2 regions of the Lysinibacillus sp. NPDC093216 genome follow, and region 2 is predicted to be linked to the other one. Evidence: riboswitches for the same ligand, from Rfam matches in the RefSeq annotation. Region 2 holds a riboswitch; the other holds the start of a gene.

Region 1 (3,429 bases), on a different contig from region 2:
CAAGCTCATACCAGCTTGGCGCATCAAAGCAAACTGCGCTTTTTGGTTTCTTTAAGTCTGCTCTTTGTTCTTCTGTATCAGGTACACTAAAATAAGCATCCATACCTAGATTATGAAAACCTTTCAATATACCTTCACTTAACACTCTATACGCCTCTGTCACTGATTCAGGCATATTTGGATAGCTTTCTGAAACAATGACACTATATGTCAATTCATGTTCATGTAAAACAGCTCTACCACCTGTTGGACGACGAACAAAGCCTAGTCCTTGTTCTCGTACCGCTTCTAGATTAATATCTCTTTTCGCCTGCTGGAAATAGCCAATCGAAAGTGTTGCTGGCTCCCACTCATAAAAACGAATAACTGGTGGAATTAAACCTTCACTATGCCAATCAAGTAATGCTTCATCTAATGCCATATTAAAAGAAGGGCTACATTTCCCTGAATTTAGAAAATACCAAGTTGTCATATTTTCATCTCCTACAAATATTTAATTAAACTTTAGCGAAAGTGTACAAAATAAGTCACCTTATATATGGCATTCATTTTAACAAATGTTATCCAATTCTTTGTTATGAGCCAAAAATAATGCTTCTCAAAATTTTGACACTCTGCTTTAAGTTCTATTCTTTATGAAAGTATCCACCACCCTAATCCAAGAAAATAGTGGAAAGATACTGTGACAGTTCACTAATAAAATCCATATAAATAGAGATAAATTAATTCTAGCCACAATCTAATTTATTTTATCAAACTCATTGGACTATCGCTAGCGCATCTTTTATAATAATAAAGAAGATAGAAAGGGGTAAGAAATTTTGTTGAACATACTTATCACAATCGGTGTTATTTTAGTAGTTGTAATTGCTTATATCGGCATTAACGCCCTACGACTAAAAAAAGCCGTAACAAACCTAACACAAGAACAATTTATTGAAGGCTATCGTAAAGCACAGCTTATCGACGTACGTGAACAAAAAGAATTTGATGCTGGTCACATCCTTGGTGCACGCAATGTTCCTTCAACTACTCTACGTCAACGTCACAAAGAAATCCGCCCAGATTTACCAGTATATTTATACTGTCAAAATACAGGCCGTAGCTCACGTGCTGCTTTATTTCTTAAAAAACGTGGCTACAACCAAATTTACCAACTTCAAGGCGGCTTCCGTACTTGGACAGGTAAAATAAAGTCCAAAAAACAAAATTAAAAAATCAATAAGACATTAGTGACTAATATAAATAAATCTACTCACGGAAACAAAGTAAATTTATTTATATTTACCTATATCACATTGTTTAAACTAAAAGAAACCATCTCAAATGACTATGAGATGGTTTACTTTTTGCAAAAAATTCTGAGTTTCTACTATATTATATATTTTGTTTAATGTCTGACAAGTTAGTTGGAGTAAGTTAAAGCAACGAAAGATACATACTCTCTTTCACATTCCTTTACCAAAATGCGAGCCGCTTCCTAAGCTAGTTCCAATTTTCATCTCTTCCAACTCCATATACCGCGAATTAAAACATTATCCTTAAATTTACATATGTCTAAAAATACTATTTTTCGTAAAGTATTTACCTAGATGAACTCCATTCTTCTTTTTTTCTGAAAATGTCTGAAATTTATCCTTGAATAATTAAGTAGGCACTGATAGGATTTATAATATCTTAAAATAATGTCATACAGACATACAATATAAGCTATGAATGCTATGGATAACACTATAGCAGGAGCAGTTCTGGAGAGAGCGCATTTTGCGTCGCCGAAGGGTTCACTATCTCAGGCAAAAGGACAGAGGAGTAATATCAACTTTCAACATGAAAGCTATACCACACGAATGTTTTCTTTTTTTACATACAACATCCGCAATTGGTATTTGTTATTCTGTCATTTACGAGACTAGTGTCACTACTAGTCTCTTTTTTTATTTTCCAGTCATAGTTTTTACGTATCTTTGAGGGGGATTAACGTGGAACAACAACAATTAAAACGTGAATTAAAAAATCGCCATGTGCAGCTCATAGCGATTGGTGGAACAATCGGTACTGGTTTATTTTTAGGATCAGGCAAAGCCATTGCTTTAGCGGGACCTTCCATTATCTTTGCTTATCTCATTGTCGGAACCGCCTTATTTTTTGTTATGCGGGCATTAGGTGAACTATTATTATCGAATGCTGGCTATACATCGTTTACTGATTTTGCATCCGAATACATAGGACCTTGGGCAGGTTACATCACTGGCTGGACATACTGGTTCTGCTGGATCATGACCGCTATGGCAGATATTATTGCTGTCGGCGTTTATGTACAATATTGGTTTGATATACCACAATGGGTGCCTGCAATTGGCTGTTTAGTACTGTTATTAATGTTGAATTTATTAACTGTAAAACTATTTGGCGAACTAGAATTTTGGTTTGCACTTATAAAAGTCATTACAATTGTGGCACTGATTGTGATTGGAGTATTCATGTTATTTACAGGTTTTCAAACAAGCTCTGGCACAGTTTCTGTTGAAAATCTTTGGGCACATGGCGGGTTATTCCCGAACGGCTTACACGGTTTCCTAATGGCATTCCAAATGGTTGTTTTCGCTTTTGTTGGTGTCGAGTTAGTAGGGGTTTCTGCTGCTGAAACAGCCAATCCTAAAAAAAATATTCCTTCTGCCATTAACAAAATTCCATTACGCATTTTATTATTCTACGTAGGGGCATTATTTGTTATTTTATGCATTAATCCTTGGAATGAAATGTCTGCCTCTAGTAGTCCATTTGTACAAGTATTTACACTAGCTGGTATTCCAATTGCTGCAGGTATTATTAATTTTGTCGTACTTACATCTGCCGCTTCTGCCGGTAATAGTGGTTTATTTTCTACTAGCCGTATGCTTTTTAATCTTGGGAACAACAAGCAAGCTTCGCCAAAGTTTGCAAAGCTCAATAAAAACAGTGTGCCAAGTAACGCACTCGTTGTTTCTGCAATTGTAGTTTCCGCTGGTGCATTACTAAGTAAATTAATGCCTGAAAACGCCTTTAGTGTTGTTACAACGATTAGTGCTATTTGCTTTATATGGGTATGGAGTATTATATTAATCTCTCATATCATTTATAAACGTAAAAATCGCGCACTTCATGAAGCATCGATTTTCAAGGCACCTTTTACTCCGTTCGTGAACTATTTAGTACTTGCCTTCTTTGCTTTTCTATTAGTAGTCATGTTCATTTCAGAGGCAACACGTACCGCATTACTGTTAACACCAATTTGGTTTATCATACTAATGATTATTTATAAAATGAAAAGAAAGAACTAATACGGTAAAATGAATTGTCCCGAATAGTGACACTTTTAAAGAAAGTGTACCTATTCAGGGCTTTATTTATTGTGCGAAAGCGAAGTAAAATCACAAAAAAGATGACTAC
Region 2 (3,429 bases):
AGTAACAATTTCAATGGATTGACCGTATGCATATGTAGCAACGACATCACGATACTCAGGATGAACCGCCTCAGATACTAAAATTTTCTTACGGCGTGTATGTCCAGCTGCCAGCATACCCGCTTCCGCTAATGCTGTTCCTCCGTCATACATAGAAGAGTTTGCAAGATCCATACCTGTAAGCTCTGCAATCATCGTTTGGAATTCAAAAATTGCTTGTAATTCCCCTTGTGAAATTTCTGGTTGATATGGAGTATACGCTGTGTAAAACTCTGAACGAGAAATAACATGGTCCACGATAATTGGTTTATAGTGGTTGTATACGCCTGCACCTAAAAACGATACGTTAGCATTTGTATCTTTATTTTTCGCAGCAAGTGCCGTTAATTCTTTTAATAAAGCTGATTCAGATTTTGCTTCTTTAATATCATATAGGCCTTTAAAACGTACATTTTCTGGAATATCCCCAAATAACTCATCAACTGAGGATACGCCAATTACGTCTAACATTTCTTGTTTATCTTGCTCCGTCATTGGTAAATAACGATGTTTCATAAATGTAGGTCCCTCTTTTCAACTTTTATTTTGAACGTTTGTAAAACGGTGTTTCAACTGTTACTACCTTTAAGTGCTTACCACGAATTTCGATTTCTAATTCAGTTCCGATAGTTGTGAATTGGCTGTCAATTAACGCGTGACCAACATTACGTTTAGAAGAAGGAAGCTGTGTACCAGTTGTTACTTCACCGATTTCCTTACCATCCTTAAACACTTTGTAGCCATGACGAGGAATTCCTTTATCGATCATTTCAATACCTACAATTTTACGTGAAAGTCCATTTTCTTTTTGTTCAGCTAATGCATCATGACCAAGAAAATCCTCTTTATTTAACTTCACAGCAAAACCAATACCAGCCTCAAGAGGTGAAATTGTCGCTGATAGCTCTTGCCCGTATAATGGAAGACCTGCTTCAAAACGAAGTGTATCACGGCAGCCTAAACCTGCTGGAACAACGCCTTTGTCTTTTCCAGCCTCTAAAATTTCATTCCATAAAGCTTTAATATCTTCTGGAGAGCCGTATAATTCAAAACCATCTTCTCCTGTGTAACCGCTACGAGATACTAATGCTTTATGACCAGCAACTTCAACGTCTGCTTGGAAACGGAAGTATTTAATTGTTTTTAAATCAGTGTCTGTTAATGTTTGAAGAACCTCTTCTGCTAATGGTCCTTGCAAGGCAATTTGTGCATAAGCATCTGATTGATTGTCAATCGTCACATCATATTGATGTTGATTTTCCATCATCCAATCATAATCTTTTTCAATATTTGACGCATTTACGCACAATAAATAATGATTGTCTGCTAATTTATACGTTAATAAATCATCAACAACGCCACCATCTTCATAGCACATTGCATTATATTGCGCTTGACCTACTGCAATTTTTGAAATATCATTTGTCAAAAGATTTTGTAAAAAATCTAGTGAATTAGGTCCAGTTACTAAAATTTCACCCATATGTGATACATCAAATAAGCCAGCACGATTACGTACTGCATCATGCTCTTCTTTAATAGAAGAGAATTGCACTGGTAATTCCCATCCACCGAAGTCGATTGTTTTACCACCATACTTTGCATATTCTTCAAATAGAGGTGTACGCTTTAATTCATTCGTCATTATTTTTGCCCCCTTAATGGTAGTTACATTTTTTACTGGTAGTAGTTCGTCTGCTTTTATTAATGCATCATGCTTCCCCTGTTTGTTCATTCAATTAAGAAATAGGAACTAACATCATTAGCAAAACATTTAGACATAAAAAAAGACAGACGAACCCCTTTTCGGGATTCTCTGTCCTTAAACCTGAAAGTTACACCAGACTGGCTCGCATTACTACAATGCCAATCAGCCGGCTTTCCCCTTTGGTGGCTGTAGTACTACAGCTCTCTCCAGAGTTGCGTCTTGTACGAGTCCTTTTACCTGAGAGATTCATAACATTTTGTTATTTGCTCCTTCGGTGACGTCTACACGTGCTCTCCCCGCACAATCATCCGCCCAAGATTCATCTTGGTACTATTTAGTATTCAATGAACATTTAGTTACTTATTTGTCTATATCCTAACATTAATTGCATTGAAAAGGCAATCATTTTTTAATCTATATCAAAACACGAACATTCAAATCATTAATTTTTATCAATGTTCGCCTTTTAACCTTTTGACTTGGAATACTAAATACTCAAGAATTTGGCGGAGTGTTCTGCCCTCTGTTAACACTTGTATATGTCCTGTTTCACGATAGAATCTTCTTCTATAATGATACAGCTTCTCTAGCTCCTCTTTCGTTGAACTCTGTACTATTGGTCTGTTCGGATCATGCTGTATTCGTTTGTATATATCTTCGAATGTCGCATCTAAAAAAAACACGAGCCCACTGCGTCTCATTATTTTTCGATTTTCAGCATTGATCGCTACCCCACCACCTGTTGAAATAATACAAGCTTCGTCTCGGAAATTTTTCAAAAATTCTGTTTCTATTTCCCGAAAACGTGCTTCTCCATATTTTTCAAATATCTGTGGAATTGTCATTCCCTGCTGCCGAACAATCTCATGATCCATATCATAATATGGCATCTTTAACAAATAGCTTAAACGTCTTCCTAACGCACTTTTGCCGGAGCCCATAAAACCAACTAAATATATTTTTCGCATTCGAATCACCTTCTTATAACTACGATTCTACACTGTCTGACAAAATTTGTCCTAATAAATTTATCGTAGCTCGAATATTCAGCTTTTCTAGGTCATTATATGTTCGAAACTGAATCTCATAAGACGTACAATACGTAAGAACAAAAGTAGTTACAAAAAATAATAATGCAATTGCGATTAAAAAAATAGCCCCTCTGTCATTTTTCAATAACTGGAACATAGAAAGTTCGCTCCTTTTTGATACCACTTGGAAGTTCAACAGCTACTGTTAACATATCTTTTTCAAATTGGAACCTACATTTATTAATACCAATTAGCATTGGTACATGACCACCATTTACTTGATCACGAATTAAATTGCTATAACAATCAATAGAATGAATAGTAAGTCCTTCCTGGAAGGTTATTCTCTTTTGGTCTTGTCGAATCGTAAATGAAGAAATATCATTTAAATACATATTCAAATCATAAACAAAAAGCTCCCACTTTGATTGTTCATCAGATAGTACTGTTGTTTTCATTTCTGCAAACCAGAGCATAATAAACACAACAAGGTGTGCAATAAGCACAAAAACAACTAATTGAAATAACGCTTCTAATAATGTATAGCCTCGTTCATTCATCGACTTCACCTGTCAGTTGTATACATTTTTTACGTAATTCTCGTGTATTTTGAAAACTTACACATATCCCCTGTCCATTCATAGACCATTG

The links. Region 2 has a riboswitch for glycine ahead of gcvT (glycine cleavage system aminomethyltransferase GcvT). Riboswitches for the same ligand answer to the same signal wherever they lie in the genome.
Region 1: it holds a riboswitch for glycine, as region 2 does, so the genes downstream of both, ACQKOG_RS19430 (amino acid permease) here and gcvT (glycine cleavage system aminomethyltransferase GcvT) in region 2, are expected to answer to the same signal.

What each region holds. Positions count from the first base shown of each region.
Region 1 is NZ_JBNNVB010000020.1:86,540-89,968, forward strand. Features, by position in the region: gene ACQKOG_RS19420 (lipoate--protein ligase family protein) at 1-472, opposite strand, end outside; gene ACQKOG_RS19425 (rhodanese-like domain-containing protein) at 825-1,214, shown strand; glycine riboswitch at 1,739-1,815, shown strand; gene ACQKOG_RS19430 (amino acid permease) at 1,980-3,320, shown strand.
Region 2 is NZ_JBNNVB010000019.1:72,278-75,706, forward strand. Features, by position in the region: gene gcvPA (aminomethyl-transferring glycine dehydrogenase subunit GcvPA) at 1-555, opposite strand, end outside; gene gcvT (glycine cleavage system aminomethyltransferase GcvT) at 581-1,684, opposite strand; glycine riboswitch at 1,963-2,055, opposite strand; gene ACQKOG_RS18810 (shikimate kinase) at 2,200-2,715, opposite strand; gene comGF (competence type IV pilus minor pilin ComGF) at 2,913-3,338, opposite strand; gene ACQKOG_RS18820 (hypothetical protein) at 3,331-3,429, opposite strand, start outside.